One region of the Marinobacter sp. CP1 genome, then DNA from elsewhere that is predicted to be linked to it. Evidence: predicted binding sites of a transcription regulator. Region 1 holds the regulator's gene; each other region holds the start of a gene.
The links. Region 1 encodes sigma-54, which starts transcription at its own class of promoters, with help from an activator protein. Its sites were predicted from a motif close to ANTGGCATNNANNTTGCTNT; they were not measured.

Region 1 (5,530 bases):
ATTTGACCTTGATTCTGACACTCCTATCAAGGTCACCGCAGATACCGCCCGCCTGGATGACGGCCAGGGCATTGCCACCTACACCGGCGCTGTGGAACTTGAGCAGGGCAATACCCGCCTGACTGCCGAGCGGGTCGTCCTGTACCGGACCGAGGACGGCCTGAGCCGGATCGAAGCCTCTGGTACGCCCGCTATATACCGTCAACCGGCGCGCGAGGGGGAAGGCGAAACCGATGCCCGTGCCCTGAACATTACCTGGTCTGCCACCGACAGCCAGCTGACCTTTGAACGGGAAGCAGTCATCGAGCAGAATGGCAACCTGTTCCGGGGTGATGTCATTCATTATGATACCGTCGGCCGGGTTGTCACCGCTGAGGGCGGCGCAGACACCGGCGAGGGCAGCGGCCGGGTAGAGATGGTGATTCAGCCACGCAGTACAGACAGACAGGGATCCGATGGCAGTTCTGAGAGCCAGTAACCTGGCAAAGAGTTACAAACAGAAAAAAGTGGTGATCGACGTTTCCCTGGAAATCCGCAGTGGGGAAATTGTCGGGCTGCTTGGTCCCAACGGTGCCGGGAAAACCACCTGCTTCTATATGATCGTTGGGCTCGTCCCCGCTGATCGCGGGCGGATCACGATCGACAGCCGGGATATCACCCCCCTGCCCATGCATGGTCGGGCCCGCCAGGGCATCGGTTACCTGCCCCAGGAAGCCTCGGTCTTCCGCAAACTGTCCGTACGCGACAACATCATGGCCATCCTCGAAACCCGGCCGGGGCTGGGCAAGGCAGAGCGGGAGAAGAAGCTCGAGGGTTTATTGGAAGAATTCCACATCACCCATATCCGGGACAGTGTTGGCATGGCATTGTCCGGCGGTGAACGCCGACGGGTGGAGATTGCCCGGGCACTGGCCATGGAGCCGGCTTTTATCCTGCTGGATGAACCCTTCGCCGGTGTGGACCCCATATCCGTCAGTGACATCAAACACATCATCCGGCACCTTCGGGACAAAGGCATTGGCGTTTTGATCACCGACCACAACGTGCGTGAGACCCTGGACATCTGCGAGAATGCCTACATTGTTTCCGGCGGCCACATCATCGCCTCCGGCAATGCCGACGCCATCCTGGCCAACCAGCAGGTCAAGGAAGTCTATCTCGGCGACGAATTCAGACTCTGACACCCAATGGCTGATTGTTTTGATGATCTGTAGCAAGTAAACTCGGCAAAGAACTTGCTAGGGTAAATTAAAATCACGGCAAGTAACCGGCATATAAAGATTTTTTCACGACTTATGACACAACGCGCTGATGAGTGACGGATCCTGAACCATGGTTATGAAAGCCTCCTTACAGTTAAAGCTGGGTCAAAGCCTGACCATGACGCCCCAGCTGCAACAGGCGATCCGGCTTCTCCAGCTCTCCACTCTCGACCTCCAGCAGGAAATCCAGCAGGCACTGGAATCCAACCCCATGCTGGAGACCTCCGAGGACGATGACCAGACCGACGCAGCCAGCGAAAACGACGAGCGCGAGGCCAACGCCACCGAGTCCGCCGCTGAAGCTGCCCCGGAACCGGCCAGCGACTGGGATGAATCCGAGAACGGCCCGGACTGGTCCTCGGAGAACGAGATTCCTGACAACATTCCGGACGATCTGCCGGTTGATACCGCCTGGGACGACATCTACCAGTCCGCACCAGCGCCGGCAGCCCGCAACGACGACGAAAACGATCACGATTTCGAAACCCGTAATTCCCCGACCGAAACGCTTCAGGATCACCTGGAATGGCAGCTCAATCTGACGCCCCTCAGTGAACGGGACCAGGCCATTGCCCATGCCCTGATGGATGCAGTGGACGAACGGGGCTATATCACCAGCCCGCTGGAGGAAATCCACGCCGGACTGCTGGATGAGAACGATGAAGACCCCCTTGAACTGGATGAAGTGGAAGCCGTGCTTCACCGCCTGCAACACTTTGATCCGCCCGGCGTGTTTGCCCGGGACCTACAGGAATGCCTGCTGATCCAGCTCAACCAGCTGCCGCCGGAAACACCCTGGCTGGCCCAGGCACGCCTTGTAATTACCCATTACATCAACCTGCTGGGCAACCGCGATTACGCCCAGTTGCTGCGCCGCAGCCGCCTGAAAGAAGACCAGTTGCGGGATGTCCTGGCGCTGATCACCGGCCTGAATCCGCGGCCGGGCGATGTCATTGACCGGGCCGAACCCGATTATGTGATTCCGGACGTGATCGTTCGCAAACACAATGGCCGCTGGCGTGTTGAGCTGAATCCTGAAATTGCACCGCGCATCCGGGTCAATGCCAGCTATGCTTCACTTATAAGGCGTGCGGACAGCAGCGCAGACAACACCTACCTGCGCGACCAGTTGCAGGAGGCCAAGTGGTTCATCAAGAGCCTGCAGAGCCGCAATGAGACCTTGCTGAAAGTCGCGACCCGTATTGTCGAGCACCAGCAGGGATTCCTGGATCACGGTGAAGAAGCCATGAAACCGTTGATTCTTTCAGACATCGCCCAGGCGGTAGAGATGCATGAATCGACCATTTCACGGGTAACCACCCAGAAATACATGCATACCCCCCGTGGCATTTTCGAGCTGAAGTACTTCTTCTCCAGCCATGTCAGCACTGACGAGGGTGGAGAATGCTCCTCCACGGCCATACGCGCGATGATCAAGAAGCTGATTGCGGCGGAAACGCCCAAAAAGCCGTTGAGCGACAGCAAAATTGCAGCCATGCTAGGGGAACAGGGTATCAAGGTTGCGCGACGCACCGTTGCCAAGTACCGGGAGGCCATGCACATTCCGCCGTCCAACGAGCGCAAGCGGCTGGTCTGAATACCCGGGGGCCGGGACGCAACACCGTATTCGCCGGCGCATAATGCGCCAGCACCCAGACCGGCTCCCGGGAGCCGGCACGATGACAACAGGAGACGCCTATGCAACTCAATATTTCAGGCCATCACGTAGAACTGACTCCCGCACTGAAGGATTATGTTTCAGAGAAGTTCGAGAAGCTCGAGCGTCACTTTGACCACATCAGTAACTGCCAGGTGACCCTGGAAGTGGAAAAGGTGCGCCAGATTGCGGAAGCCACGTTGCATGTGGTTGGTGGTGAGATTCACGCAAAGGCAGAAAATGAGGATATGTACGCAGCCATCGATGCCCTGATCGACAAGCTTGACCGTCAGATCCTCAAGCACAAGGAAAAGAATGTAGACCGGATGCACGGAAACGGCTCTCGCTAACTGACTGTTTTCATGCAATTCATCTAATCGAGCTGCGACATGAGTAACGTGTCGCAGCCTTTTTTTTAACGGAAACGCAGTCGATCCATGAGCGACACATCCCTGACCATAGAGAACATTCTTGCTCCGGAGCTCACCCTCTGCAGGGTAGCTGCGTCCAGCAAGAAACGGGCCCTGGAGTTTATTGCCGAGCAGATAAACCATCAGGACAACACGCTCAGCGAGACCCAGCTCTTCAACAACCTGATTTCCCGCGAGCGCCTGGGCAGCACCGGCATTGGCCAGGGAATCGCCATTCCCCACTGCCGTCTGGAAGGACTTGATCACGTGGTGGGCGTGCTGATGACGCTGGAAGAAAGCGTCGAATTCGATGCTATCGACAATCAGCCGGTGGATCTGATTTTCGCCCTGATCGTCCCGAAGGAAGCAACGAGCGAACACCTGGAGCTGCTCAGCCAACTGGCTGAAAAGTTCAATGAGCGGTCGTTCTGTGATCGCCTCCGGCAATCCGAGGACGCCAGCACGCTGTACCAGCGCATGACCGCCTCAGGCGGCTGATATTCACTGCAGTGGAGGTAAGGTGGTCATGAAGCTGATTATCGTCAGTGGCAGGTCCGGTTCGGGCAAGAGTACCGCACTTCATGTGCTGGAGGACCTCGGGTTTTATTGCATCGACAATCTTCCTATTGGCCTGCTCTTCCCCCTCACACGGGAAGCCGCCAGCCAGACCAGGCCTGGTCGACTGGGCAAGATGGCCGTCAGTATCGATGCGCGGAACCTTTCCGGCGAGCTGGCCAATTTCGAGGAGATCTACCGGCGCCTCCAGGAAACCGGGGTTACCGTTGAAATCATCTTCCTGGACGCCGACGAGCAGTCGCTTCTGCAGCGTTTTCACGCCACCCGCAGAAAGCATCCGTTGAGTGACGACAGGACCTCTCTCCGGGAAGCCATTACCAGCGAGAAGAAACTGCTGGAGCCCCTCTCCAAGCTTTCCGATCTTTACGTAAATACCACCGGCATGTCCATGTACGAGCTGCGGGACATGGTCAAGCAGCGCGTGGTCGGTCGAAAAGATCAGGAACTGGCTCTCCTGTTTCAGTCATTCGGCTTCAAACACGGCGTGCCGCTGGATTCCGACTACGTTTTCGATGTCCGCTGCCTGCCCAACCCCTACTGGGATACCAGCCTCCGCAAGTATGTCGGGACGGATCAGCCGGTTATCGAGTTTCTGGAAAAAGAACCGGCAAGCCGGAAGATGATCGAGGACCTGAAATCATTTCTGGATACCTGGCTGCCCTCCTTTGCAGACAGTAACCGCAGCTATATGACCATTTCCATTGGCTGTACCGGCGGCCAGCACCGGTCGGTGTATGTGTGCGAGCAGTTGGGTGAGTACTTCCGGCAACGGTACAGCAATGTGCAAGTGCGGCACACCGAGCTGCCACACCTGCAGACCCGGGAAGAGATCTGATCAAGCCATGATTCGCCGCCCCATTACCATCATCAACAAACTGGGCCTGCATGCGCGCGCCACTGCGAAGCTGGTCAACACGGCATCGGAATACGACAGCAGCGTGCGTATCAGCGGCAAAGGCCGGGATGTGGACGCGAAGAACATCATGCAGGTGATGATGCTGGCCGCCAGCAAAGGAACCGATGTGGAGCTCATTGCCGACGGACCGGATGAGGAACAGGCCATCGAAGCATTGGTGGAACTGATTAACGACTATTTCGGTGAGGGTGAGTAAAATAAACACATGACCGATATTCTGGAAAAAAGCCAGGCCCGCCAGCGTCTTCGTTCCCTGAGCGAAGCGCTGGACAGTGGCGCACTGAAGCAGGTTGCCCGCATCCTGAACGGTGGCCTGAGCCCCAGTGATATTGCCCATTTGCTGGAGTCCTCACCGCCCCGGCAGCGGGCCCTGCTGTGGAACCTGGTGGACAAAGACCTCGAAGGCGAGGTTCTCCAGTATCTCAGTGATGATATCCGAGGCTACTTCCTGAGCCAGCTGAACGCTCAGGAACTGGCGGACATCATCGAGGATTTCGAGTCAGACGACCTGGCCGACCTGCTGCAGCAGCTGCCGGATACGGTCATCCAGGAAGTCCTGGAGACCATGGACGAGCAGGACCGGCAACGGGTGGAGGAAGTTCTCTCCTATCCGGAGGACACCGCCGGCGGTCTGATGAACACGGACACCATTACGGTGCGCCCGGACATCAGTATCGATGTTGTGCTCCGCTACCTTCGCAGGCACCGC
Region 2 (5,530 bases), 2.2 Mb from region 1:
TGAGGAAGCCTGGCAGGTGGAAATCGACGAGCGGGTAACCCGCATGTCGGAAAAATATTTTCCGGAGCTTTGCGAAGCGAACAGTGACCCGCGCGCCAATTTCTTCTTCGGAGATGGTATCCAGTGGATGCGGGACATTGAGCCGAACAGTGTCGACCTCATTATTATCGACAGCACCGATCCTGTCGGCCCGGCCGAAGGCCTGTTTGCCCTGGATTTTTACCGGGATGCCATGTTGGCGCTTCGAGAAGGCGGCATTATTGTCCAGCAGAGCGAATCACCGCTGCTGCACACCGACAGCATCATCAAGGGCATTCACGAGGACATGCGTAAGGCCGGATTCGAGCATGTGCAGACCATGCCATTCCCGCAACCGGTCTACCCCACCGGCTGGTGGAGCTGCACCATGGCCAGCAAGGAAAACCCGATCAAATACTTCCGCGAGGAAGATGCCAACAACCGGCCGTTCGTGACCCGATACTATAATTCCGGGGTTCATCACGGTGCCCTGGCGATGCCCCAGTTCATGGTGGATGCACTGGAAGATGAGGTCCGTCCGGAAGAAGGTTAAGGGGAAAGCGGGCAGACAAAGCAGACAAAAAAAGGGCGCCAGATGGCGCCCTTTTTCGTTGCTCGTGTCAACGATTACTGCTTGCCGCTGACAAACTCCGGATAGGCTTCCATGCCGCACTCGGACAGATCCACACCTTCGTACTCGTCTTCCTCGGAAACCCTGATGCCCATGACGGCTTTCAGGATGCCCCAGACGATCAGGCTGGTGACGAACACCCAGATGAAGATGGTGAGCATGCCGACCAGCTGACCCATGAAGGTAGCGTCTGCGTCGGACAGGAGAACCGCGAAGATACCCCAGATACCCACCACGCCGTGGACAGAGATGGCACCGACCGGGTCGTCAATGCGCAGCTTGTCCATGGTTACGATGGAGAAGACAACCAGGGTGCCGCCAATGGCGCCGATGATGGTGGCCAGCAGGGGAGAAGGATCCGCCGGCTCTGCAGTGATGGCAACCAGGCCAGCCAGGGCACCGTTCAGGGCCATGGTCAGGTCCGCTTTGCCGAACATCAGGCGTGCCACGATCAGGGCGGCAATCAGGCCACCGGCTGCAGCTGCGTTGGTGTTCAGGAACACGTTGGCAACTTCGTTGGCGACACCGATGCCACCCAGCTTCAGGGTGGAGCCGCCGTTAAAGCCGAACCAGCCCATCCAGAGGATGAAGGTACCAAGCGTTGCCAGGGGCAGGTTGGCGCCCGGGAAGGCACGGATTTCGCCTTTGGCGCCGTACTTGCCTTTACGGGCACCGAGGAGAAGAACGCCTGCCAGGGCCGCTGCTGCGCCTGCCATGTGAACGATACCGGAACCGGCGTAGTCGCTGTAGCTCAGCTCGTACATGCCGAATACCGCGTCGCCGTTCCAGGTCCAGGAACCCTGCATCGGGTAGATGAAGCCACACATAACGATGGCGAAAGCCAGGAAGGCCCAGAGCTTCATGCGCTCAGCCACGGCGCCGGAAACGATGGACATGGCGGTTGCAACGAAAACAACCTGGAAGAAGAAGTCAGAAGCGCCACTGTATTCGCCCATGTCGCCGAAGCCGGCTTCAGTGGAGGCTGCAATAACGCCCGCGATCGCTGCGTCGTCCATCTCGGCAACGGTTGTTACACCGCTCAGGAAGATACCGCCGTCGTACATGATGTCGTAGCCGACAATCAGGTACATGGTACAGGCGACCGCAAACAGGGCCACGTTCTTGGTCAGGATTTCAGTGGTGTTCTTGGCACGCACCAGGCCGGCTTCCAGCATGGCAAAGCCAGCGGCCATCCACATGACCAGGGCACCGCAAATCAGGAAGTAAAAGGTATCCAGCGCATACTGGAGTTCAAAAATGTGATTAAGATTGCTTTCCATATGAAGCCCTCCGCACGAGGCTTTTCAGGTTATAAATTTTTTTGCGTTGGCTGATCGAAAAATCAGAGCTGGTTCAGACCGCTTCTTCGCCGGTTTCGCCAGTCCGGATCCGGATGGCTTGAGCCAGTTCAGTCACGAAGATCTTGCCGTCACCGATCTTGCCGGTGTTGGCCGCCTTGGTGATGGACTCGATAACTTGGTCCAGAAGGTTGTCGCCGATAGCAACTTCCACCTTCACCTTGGGCAGGAAATCCACCACGTATTCCGCGCCACGATAGAGTTCTGTGTGGCCTTTTTGCCGACCGAAGCCTTTGACTTCAGTGACGGTTACGCCTTGAACGCCAATCTCGGATAATGCCTCACGGACATCGTCCAATTTGAAAGGCTTGATGATCGCTGTCACAAGTTTCATTGCTTTCTCCTTGGTAAAGCCGTCTCAACAGTGAGGGCCCGTCGGCCGGTTGTTGAGCTCGGGATGCTGCCACCTCGCACACCAATCGTGCGGATTGCGTACGAGAGCTTTAGCATCGGGTATGCCAACGCAAAAAAATATATTTAAAACAACAGGCTACGATATCCGCGTACCAGAATGGCGCAAAGTTGTGCACCAAAATGAAGCGGGTAGCCGGCCAGTGAGCCAAATTGGAGCGGGCTGCCTGACCGTTCGACCGCTATTATAGGGCCGACCGCCTACAGTATGGCAGGGGCTGCGGTGTGATACACTCCTGCAAACCGGTAACAGGCCCTCTCTTTTAGTCGAAGCCGGATATTTCAGAAATGTGTGAGGTGATGTGTGAAAGGTCCACAGGATATTTTTGCTCAGCTGCAGGGCCAGTTTGGCCAGTTTGTACCGGACATGGCCCGCGCTGCACGGGAAGATTTTGAAACCCAGGCCCGGGCCACCGTGATGTCCGTCCTGTCCCGCCTGGAGTTGGTAACGAGGGAAGAGTTCGACGCCCAGCAGGCGGTCCTGCTGAAGACCCGTGAAAAGGTGGACGCACTCGAGAAGCGGGTAGCCGAACTGGAAAATTCCCTGCCAAAACAGTAAACCACGGACACGCCCGGCAGGACGCCGGGCAAGCAGTTCCGGTCATTACCATGGAAGGTTGTCATGCTTGCTATCGTTCATTCCCGCGCCACCATTGGCGTGTCGGCGCCCGCCGTTACCGTTGAAGTCCATCTCTCAGGCGGCTTGCCTGCGCTCTCGATTGTGGGGCTGCCGGAAACCGGTGTAAGGGAGAGCAAAGAGCGTGTTCGCAGTGCCCTTCTGAACGCCGGGTTCGAGTTCCCCGCCCGGAGAATCACCATTAATCTTGCCCCTGCCGACTTGCCCAAAGAGGGTGGTCGCTTTGATCTGCCTATTGCCCTGGGCATTCTGGCGGCCTCGGGCCAGATTCCGGCCGAGAGCCTTTCGGACTGCGAATTTCTCGGCGAATTGTCCCTTGATGGTGCATTGAGGCCGCTTAAAGGCGTGCTGCCGGCGGTATTAGCCGCCCGGCAGGAGCAACGAAACCTGCTGGTTCCCCAGGGCAATGCCGAGGAGGCGGCCCTGGCCAGCCAGGGTGACGTTCTGGCTTCCGGCCACCTGCTGGCCGTGTGCGAGCACCTGAGTGGCCGCGCCCGCCTGGTGCCGGTGCCCAGGTCCTCGCTGGAACAGGCGCCGGGCAGCAACAGGGAAGTGCCGGACCTGTCGGATGTCCGTGGTCAGCGAGTTCCCCGCCGTGCACTGGAAGTGGCTGCGGCAGGCAGCCACAATCTGCTGTTCTTCGGCCCACCGGGAACCGGCAAGAGTATGCTGGCCAGTCGTTTGCCCGGCATTCTTCCGGGGCTGGATGATGGCTCCGCCATGGAAGTCGCCAGCGTGCATTCGGTGGCCGGGCTGCCGATTCGGGCCGGGGGCTGGCGCCAGCCGCCTTTCCGGGCGCCCCATCATACCGCTTCAGCGGTGGCCCTGGTGGGCGGCGGCAGCAGCCCCAAGCCCGGAGAAATCTCACTGGCTCACCGGGGCGTACTGTTTCTCGACGAGTTGCCAGAGTTTGAACGCCGGGTGCTGGAGGTCCTGCGTGAGCCGATGGAAACCGGCGAAATCTCGATCAGCCGGGCAGCACGGCAGGTGAATTTTCCGGCGCGATTTCAGGTCGTGGCTGCAATGAATCCCTGCCCCTGTGGCTACAGTGGTCATCCCACCATCGAGTGTCAGTGTACGCCGCAACAGGTTACCCGTTACCGGTCGAAAATTTCCGGCCCCCTTCTGGACAGGTTTGATCTGCATGTGGAGGTGCCTGTGCAGGGTGGCGACGTATTGATGCAGTCGGGCGGGGATGGCGAAACCAGCGCCACCGTCCGGGAGCGTGTCCTGATTGCCAGAGCCCGGCAATCAGAGCGGGGTTGCCTGAATGCGGCCTTGTCCGGGCGTGCGTTGCAGGCTGCGTGCCGGCTGGATCGCCAGGGCGAGCAGTTGCTCACCGGTGCCATGGAAAAGCTGGGGCTTTCGGCCCGTGCACTGCACCGCATATTGCGAGTTGCCCGAACGCTTGCCGATCTTGAAGGCAGCGAGGAGCTACGACAGAGCCATCTGGTTGAGGCTCTGGGTTACCGGCAGCTCGACCGACAGCAGGGCCGCAACTCGGTGGTCTCCGCCTGAGCGACAACACTCTGGTAAACTGTTGGCAAATCCCGTTAACCATGACCCGCTGCCTGCGGTTAAGGATTGCAGATGACAGACCATAAAGAACCGCAAGATCCCAAAGAGGCCGCCGATTCGCCGGTCACCACCCGTCGCGGTGTGCGCAGCTTTGTTTTGCGCCAGGGCCGGATGACGGAAGGCCAGAAAAAGGCGTTCGAGCGGAGCTGGCCGAAGTACGGGCTGACCCGTGAGGACGGAATGATTGATCCCAGGGAAGTGTTCGGCCGCGACAACATGCTGAACCTGGAAATCGGTTTTGGTATGGGGCGGTCCCTGGCCGACATGGCTGAGGCCGCTCCCGAACAGGATTTTATCGGGGTTGAAGTTCATCAGCCCGGTGTTGGCGCGTTGCTCAAGGAGATCGAGGACCGTGGCCTGGAAAACGTCCGGATTTACAGTATTGATGCCAACGATGTGATTGACCTCTGCCTTCCGGATGCGTGCCTGGATCGCGTGATGGTGTTCTTCCCCGATCCCTGGCACAAGAAAAAGCATCACAAGCGCCGGCTGATCCAGCACGAGTTTGTCCAGCGGGTTCGTCACAAGTTGAGGGTAGGCGGCATTCTGCACCTGGCGACCGACTGGGAGAATTATGCCGAGCATATGCTCGAGGTGATGAGCGAGTCCGAGGGCTTTGCCAACACCCAGGAGACCGGTGGCTATTCACCGCGCCCTGACGACCGTCCAATTACCAAGTTTGAGAAGCGGGGCGAAACCCTCGGTCACGGTGTCTGGGACCTGTTGTTCTATCGCACCAATTAAGAGGCGTTGATCGGGGGTCAGTGATGCGCGAGCGGGTGGCGCCGTGACGCCCGGATGATGACCAGCCCGGCGATGCCGAGCGTGAGCGCCGTGAATTTGATGAGTGCGCATAGGGTTGCGGACAGGCTCATCTCATCGGTGGGCGGGTTGAAA
Region 3 (5,530 bases), 520 kb from region 1:
CTTTTTGAAGTGGATAAAGCAGACATTACGGTCGGTACCGATATCTTCTTTAATATGGTATTCGCCGATTATGATGTCCAGCCGGCGAACATAGAGTTTATTTATGCGTCGGGAAAAGAAACTCTGGGGGTGACTTTGCAAAACAACGGTCCGAACGATGGTTTGATCCAGGGCGCTTTCGCGAAACTCGATTTTTATGATGTTTTCAGTGATGGCGATAGTGTATGGAATGGTGTTCTCGGCGTAAACTTCAACGCACCAAACGAGCCATATACGGCGTTTGATTACGTCGAGCTCAGCGTGAAGCCGTTGGTGGTCGATGTGCCAGAGCCGGGCACGTTGGCTCTTTTTGCTCTTGGTTTGACGGGTATATTCGGCATTAGGAAATTGCCCTTGCATCGGCCAATGTAAAAGCTCTTTCTGATAGGCACCTGGTGCGCAATCCAGGTGCCTTGTCTCCCAATGTGTGTGAGCTAGGCTCTAGGCATAGCAATTCTTTTGGGAGAAACATTATGAGCTCCACATTCGATCTCAACGAACGTCCCGACTACGACGAAGTCTTGCAAAAAATCGCGGACTACGTCCTCACTTACGAAATAACCAGCGAAGAAGCCTGGAATACCGCCCGCTACTGCCTGATGGACACACTCGGCTGCGGACTGCTCGCGTTGCGCTTTCCCGAGTGCACCAAACATCTTGGCCCAATCGTTGAAGGAACAACGGTTCCCCATGGCGCCCGTGTACCAGGAACACCTTACCGGCTGGACCCGGTGAAAGCAGCGTGGGACATCGGTTGTATCGTTCGATGGCTGGATTACAACGACACCTGGCTCGCGGCAGAGTGGGGGCATCCCTCAGACAATCTGGGCGCCATACTGGCCGTCGCAGATCATCTATCGCAGAAACGCGTCGCGGAAGGTAAAGATCCTTTCAAAGTGAAGGACTTGCTGGAGGCCATGATAATGGCCCATGAAATTCAAGGTGTACTGGCCCTTGAAAACTCCTTCAATCGCGTCGGGCTGGATCACGTGGTGTTGGTAAAGGTGGCCTCCACCGCCGTTGCGGCGAAACTGATGGGAGCGAATCGTCAGCAAATGCTCTCAGCGCTTTCCCACGCTTGGGTGGATGGCCAGTCACTCCGAACATACCGGCATGCCCCGAACGCCGGATCCCGCAAATCCTGGGCCGCAGGCGATGCCACATCGCGGGCAGTGAGGCTTGCCGATATTGCCATGCGCGGAGAGATGGGAATACCCGGTGTGCTAACCGCGCCCCAATGGGGCTTCTACGATGTCCTGTTCAGCAAAACCAACAAAGACCAGAAGCTTAAGCCCGAAGGGCAGAGAGAGTTTTCGATTTCACAGGAGTTCGGCTCTTATGTGATGGAAAATATTCTCTTCAAAGTTTCATTCCCGGCTGAGTTTCACGCACAGACGGCAGCAGAGGCAGCTGTCACACTGCATCCCCAGGTCAGGGATCGGCTAGACTCGATTGACCGAATCGTAATTACCACCCACGAATCTGCAATTCGGATAATTTCAAAAGTAGGAAAACTCGCCAATGCCGCTGATCGGGATCACTGTCTGCAATATATGACGGCCGTACCGCTTATTTTCGGTAATCTTACTGCAGATCATTACGAAGACAGCTTCCACGAGGCCAATCCTCTCATTGACGTGTTGCGGGATAGAATGGAAGTCGTGGAAGAGGAGCGGTATACGCGCGAATACCTTGAAGCTGACAAACGCTCTATTGCGAACGCAGTTCAGGTATTCTTCAGTGACGGCACTAGTACCGAGAAAGTAGAGGTGGAGTATCCTCTGGGACATCGTCGCCGACGAGATGAGGCGATTTCAGAGCTTAGATCGAAGTTCCACAGAAATTTGGGCGCTTGCTTTCCCCAGGCAAGGTCTTTGGCGCTTTTAGAACTTTTTGAAGATCAGGGTAAACTTGAACAGACAAACGTAGCTAATTTTGTCACTGAGTTTGCTCGTTAGTGCTGGACTGCCCTCAAATTAAAACGATCGCACCGCAACGAGTCGGAACCCCCATGTTTTTTATGCTCTAAAATCTTTTGCGGGTTTTAAAACTTGTACTGTCAGAATTATTTACATTCTGGCGATTTGAATATTTCGACCGATAAGACAAGTGCATAAATCAATTAAATTTCCCGTTACTGGCGCGCTAATTGCTCAGCTACGACACGGGGTGAATAACTACACCTTGGAGAACATGGGAGTTGTAGTCCCAAACCAAAATGGATTTACGCAGAGGTGAGACCGATGAAAAAGCCGATAACTTTGTTAGCAGCGGGGCTGTTCGCAGGTTCGTTTTCGTTTAGTGCCTTGGCCACAGAAATTATTTTTGATGACCCAACTGATCCGATCAACGGTTCAGAGATCAAACAGCCGGAGATTGAGTACACAGATTTCTTCGTCAGGGCTGGTTACTCAACCAGCAACTTATGCTGTGGAATCAACTTCGTACGTTCTGATATTGAGACAATGAAGCCGGCCGAGCCGAATGAGGACCCGCTACCTGTAAGAGTCTGGAGAGATACCGACCCGGCGAACGGAGGCCTGGGTGTCGATTCTGGTCTGGCGGATGGTGACACAGATAACTTTGAAGGCAGCCTTAATAATAACGCCAATACCGATGAAATCCTGTTTTTTGATTTCAAAGGCATGGTTACACTCATGGAAGTTTGGCTAAATGCCGGGGATGAAGCGTCCGGAACTAGCCACCAAGATAAGTTCTCTTCAGACGCTACAGATGTATTCGACATCTTCTACTCAATGAATGGTGAAGACTACTTCAGTATCTATGGAGCAAATACTAAGCCAACTGATGGCGAGTTGCTTGCGCTGACAGGTGATAACTTGGTTAATGCGAGCTATTTTGCGGTTGCTCATGTTGGGCCGACTGATTCAGTAGGTGGCTATATCGAGAAGATCAAGTACGCTAGTGTCCCGGAGCCCGCAACGCTCGGACTTATGGGTTTGGGTCTGCTAGGGCTTGGTGTTCTTCGCAGGAAGAAAGCTGTTTAAATTAACGTTAGCCGGACCAAGTGGTATCCGGCTCTCTAAACAGAAAGTAAAAACCCCGATCTTTCGATCGGGGTTTTTTATGGAGCTCACTGACGTGATTAGTGCTTGATCTTTCGGCTACGACCTAGGCCCAAAGCTGCGAGTCCAAGGCCCAAAAGGGCGAGAGTGCCTGGCTCTGGCACGCGTGCAACCGAAACGTTGTCGATACCCCAGCCATCATTGGTGCCTTCACCGTTGTTGAAGGTAAGGTAGGCTTTGTCAAAGAAGATATCGGAGAAGATTGTGATGTAAGCGATATTACTATTGGAGAGTGGTGAGGCAATTTCAATGTCGTCCGACACGCTGCCATCTTCAAATTCAAGCTTTAAAGAGGCGTTAATGTCGTTGGCGTCAGACAAGTAAAAGCCGATAGCGTTTCGCTTCCCGGCTTCACCATCCATAATGTTCCACTTGACCGAAAGCGCGTCGTTGCTGTCGAGCCACTTGCCAAGATTTTCCCTGCCAAACTCGCCGGACTCACTATCTTCGATCATGAGCTTTTCAGGTTCGACATCATCGCCCTCGGCAGACTGAGAGGAGGTGAGCGAAAACGTCCCTACAGAAGTGGAAAAAGATTCCTGAGCGAGGACCCAGCTTTTTTGTGGTTCATTTGCAACAAAGGCCTGATAGCCATCCCCGTCCGCATCTTGCGCTGCAGACGGATTGAAGCCCTCGAAGCCCTCGGTGACACGATTATACGTATCAGCCAGAAATGCGGACTCAGCGGTTGCAGCGTCTGCACCGTAAGCCACGTCTTTGTAGATGATCGCCGCGCTCGCAGGTGCGGATACTGCAGCAATCGCCGTGCAAAGCAGAGTTTTGTTCAATATTTTCATGGATTTTCCTTCCCTTTTTACATCCTATCCAGTTCGGCCCTCTCAAGGCCCCGTTTAAGAAACAAGCGAGCGCCATGCCATTTTGTCTAAAAGAACGTAAAGACAGGATGATGGGAACCATAATGCAATCGTGATCTATAGAATCCGTAAAGGAATTCGACAACTGTCACCGATACAGGGTCTTACCAGCGATGATTAAGTTAACGCCATTTTACAAATCATGACTTTACATGAAGATTGAACTTAACCGTAATTGACGTACAATCTTGCTCGCGGTATCGCGTCCGTCGCATTGGAAGCCCAGAAAGTTCGCTCGCGAGCACCACAAGGAGTCGATGTGGCCCACATCAGGTTGTTCAAACACTATCTTCATCTCCCTTTTGTAATTTTGGGTCTGATCGATTGGGTGTTTTTGTCTGGTGCATTTGCGCTGTCTGTGTTTTTCCGATTCTTTGGTGATATTGAGCTTTTCTGGTCCAGCGTCGCCTTTATTATCCCTTCTTGCATCGTATTCGCTGTCGTAAATCTGTTGATCATGATTGCTCTTGGTGTACATCAGGCCAAGGTAGAAGAAGGGATGTCTGGCATGATGTTGCGGACTATTATGGCGGTTATCATTGCCATCCCTGCCTGCGGTTTTCTTTACTTTCTCGCCAGCGATTGGCTTTGGTACCTCGGTGACCAGAGAGCCCTGACCTCTGCCTCCGTGTTCAGTGTTTTCTTGTTGGGGTTCGGGCGGTCGGTATTTTTTGCACTAGTTGGCAAAGATACGTTCAGGCGAAAAGTTCTGGTCCTGGGGGCTGGTCGGAGAGCTAAGCAACTATTCGAAGATCTGAAAACACCGTTCAACAGAAAAGGTTTCAAGCTAGTCGGCTTCGTTCCTTTGCCGGACACATCTATCGAAGTCGGTAAGGAATATCTCCTGGACCTTCCTTCATCACTTCATCAGTTTATACTCAATAACCCAGTTGCAGAGATCGTGGTTGCAGTAGATGACAGGCGGAAAGGTTTGCCTATGGAGGATTTGCTGGAATGCAAAATGGAGGGTGTCAAAATAGTTGACGGTGCCAGTTTCTATGAGAGGGAATCGCGAAAAGTTGCACTGGAGATGATTACGCCCGGCTGGCTTGTTTTCTCGGATGGCTTCAACGTCTCTTCAGTATCAGGCATTGGCAAGCGTTCACTTGATCTCTTCGCCGCAGGAATTCTCTTTGTGGCCTCTTTGCCTCTGTTAATTCTGACGGCCATCGCCATCAAAATCGAAGATGGGGCCAAAGCTCCAGTGCTCTATAGTCAGGAACGTGTCGGACTTAACGGTAAAGCGTTTAAAGTCCATAAATTCCGTTCAATGATTACCGACGCAGAAAAAAACGGGGCAGTGTGGGCAAGCAAAAATGACTCTCGGGTAACGAAAGTGGGAGAGTTCATTCGTAAAGTTCGTATCGATGAGCTTCCCCAAATTTTCAACATCCTAAATGGTAGCATGTCATTCGTTGGGCCCCGACCGGAAAGGCCCGTGTTTGTAGAGGAACTCAATCAAAAAATTCCGTTCTATAACGAACGTCATCGGGTGAAACCTGGCCTCACGGGTTGGGCGCAACTATGCTT

Region 2: a site for sigma-54 is predicted at 2,451-2,470, ahead of glnK (P-II family nitrogen regulator). Genes of this name have one in related genera too.
Region 3: a site for sigma-54 is predicted at 2,176-2,195, ahead of ACP86_RS00125 (PEP-CTERM sorting domain-containing protein). Genes of this name have one in related genera too.

The regions. Positions count from the first base shown of each region.
Region 1 covers NZ_CP011929.1:547,061-552,590, forward strand. Annotated here, with positions in the region: gene lptA (lipopolysaccharide transport periplasmic protein LptA) at 1-478, shown strand, start outside; gene lptB (LPS export ABC transporter ATP-binding protein) at 456-1,181, shown strand; gene ACP86_RS02580 (RNA polymerase factor sigma-54) at 1,333-2,859, shown strand; gene hpf (ribosome hibernation promoting factor) at 2,961-3,269, shown strand; gene ptsN (PTS IIA-like nitrogen regulatory protein PtsN) at 3,357-3,827, shown strand; gene rapZ (RNase adapter RapZ) at 3,856-4,740, shown strand; gene ACP86_RS02600 (HPr family phosphocarrier protein) at 4,748-5,017, shown strand; gene mgtE (magnesium transporter) at 5,027-5,530, shown strand, end outside.
Region 2 covers NZ_CP011929.1:2,713,777-2,719,306, forward strand. Annotated here, with positions in the region: gene speE (polyamine aminopropyltransferase) at 1-571, shown strand, start outside; gene ACP86_RS12500 (ammonium transporter) at 646-1,929, opposite strand; gene glnK (P-II family nitrogen regulator) at 2,003-2,341, opposite strand; gene ACP86_RS12510 (accessory factor UbiK family protein) at 2,723-2,977, shown strand; gene ACP86_RS12515 (YifB family Mg chelatase-like AAA ATPase) at 3,041-4,573, shown strand; gene trmB (tRNA (guanosine(46)-N7)-methyltransferase TrmB) at 4,646-5,377, shown strand; gene ACP86_RS12525 (hypothetical protein) at 5,395-5,530, opposite strand, start outside.
Region 3 covers NZ_CP011929.1:27,461-32,990, reverse strand. Annotated here, with positions in the region: gene ACP86_RS00135 (PEP-CTERM sorting domain-containing protein) at 1-411, shown strand, start outside; gene prpD (2-methylcitrate dehydratase) at 513-1,997, shown strand; gene ACP86_RS00125 (PEP-CTERM sorting domain-containing protein) at 2,283-3,047, shown strand; gene ACP86_RS23055 (PEP-CTERM sorting domain-containing protein) at 3,146-3,922, opposite strand; gene ACP86_RS00115 (TIGR03013 family XrtA/PEP-CTERM system glycosyltransferase) at 4,260-5,530, shown strand, end outside.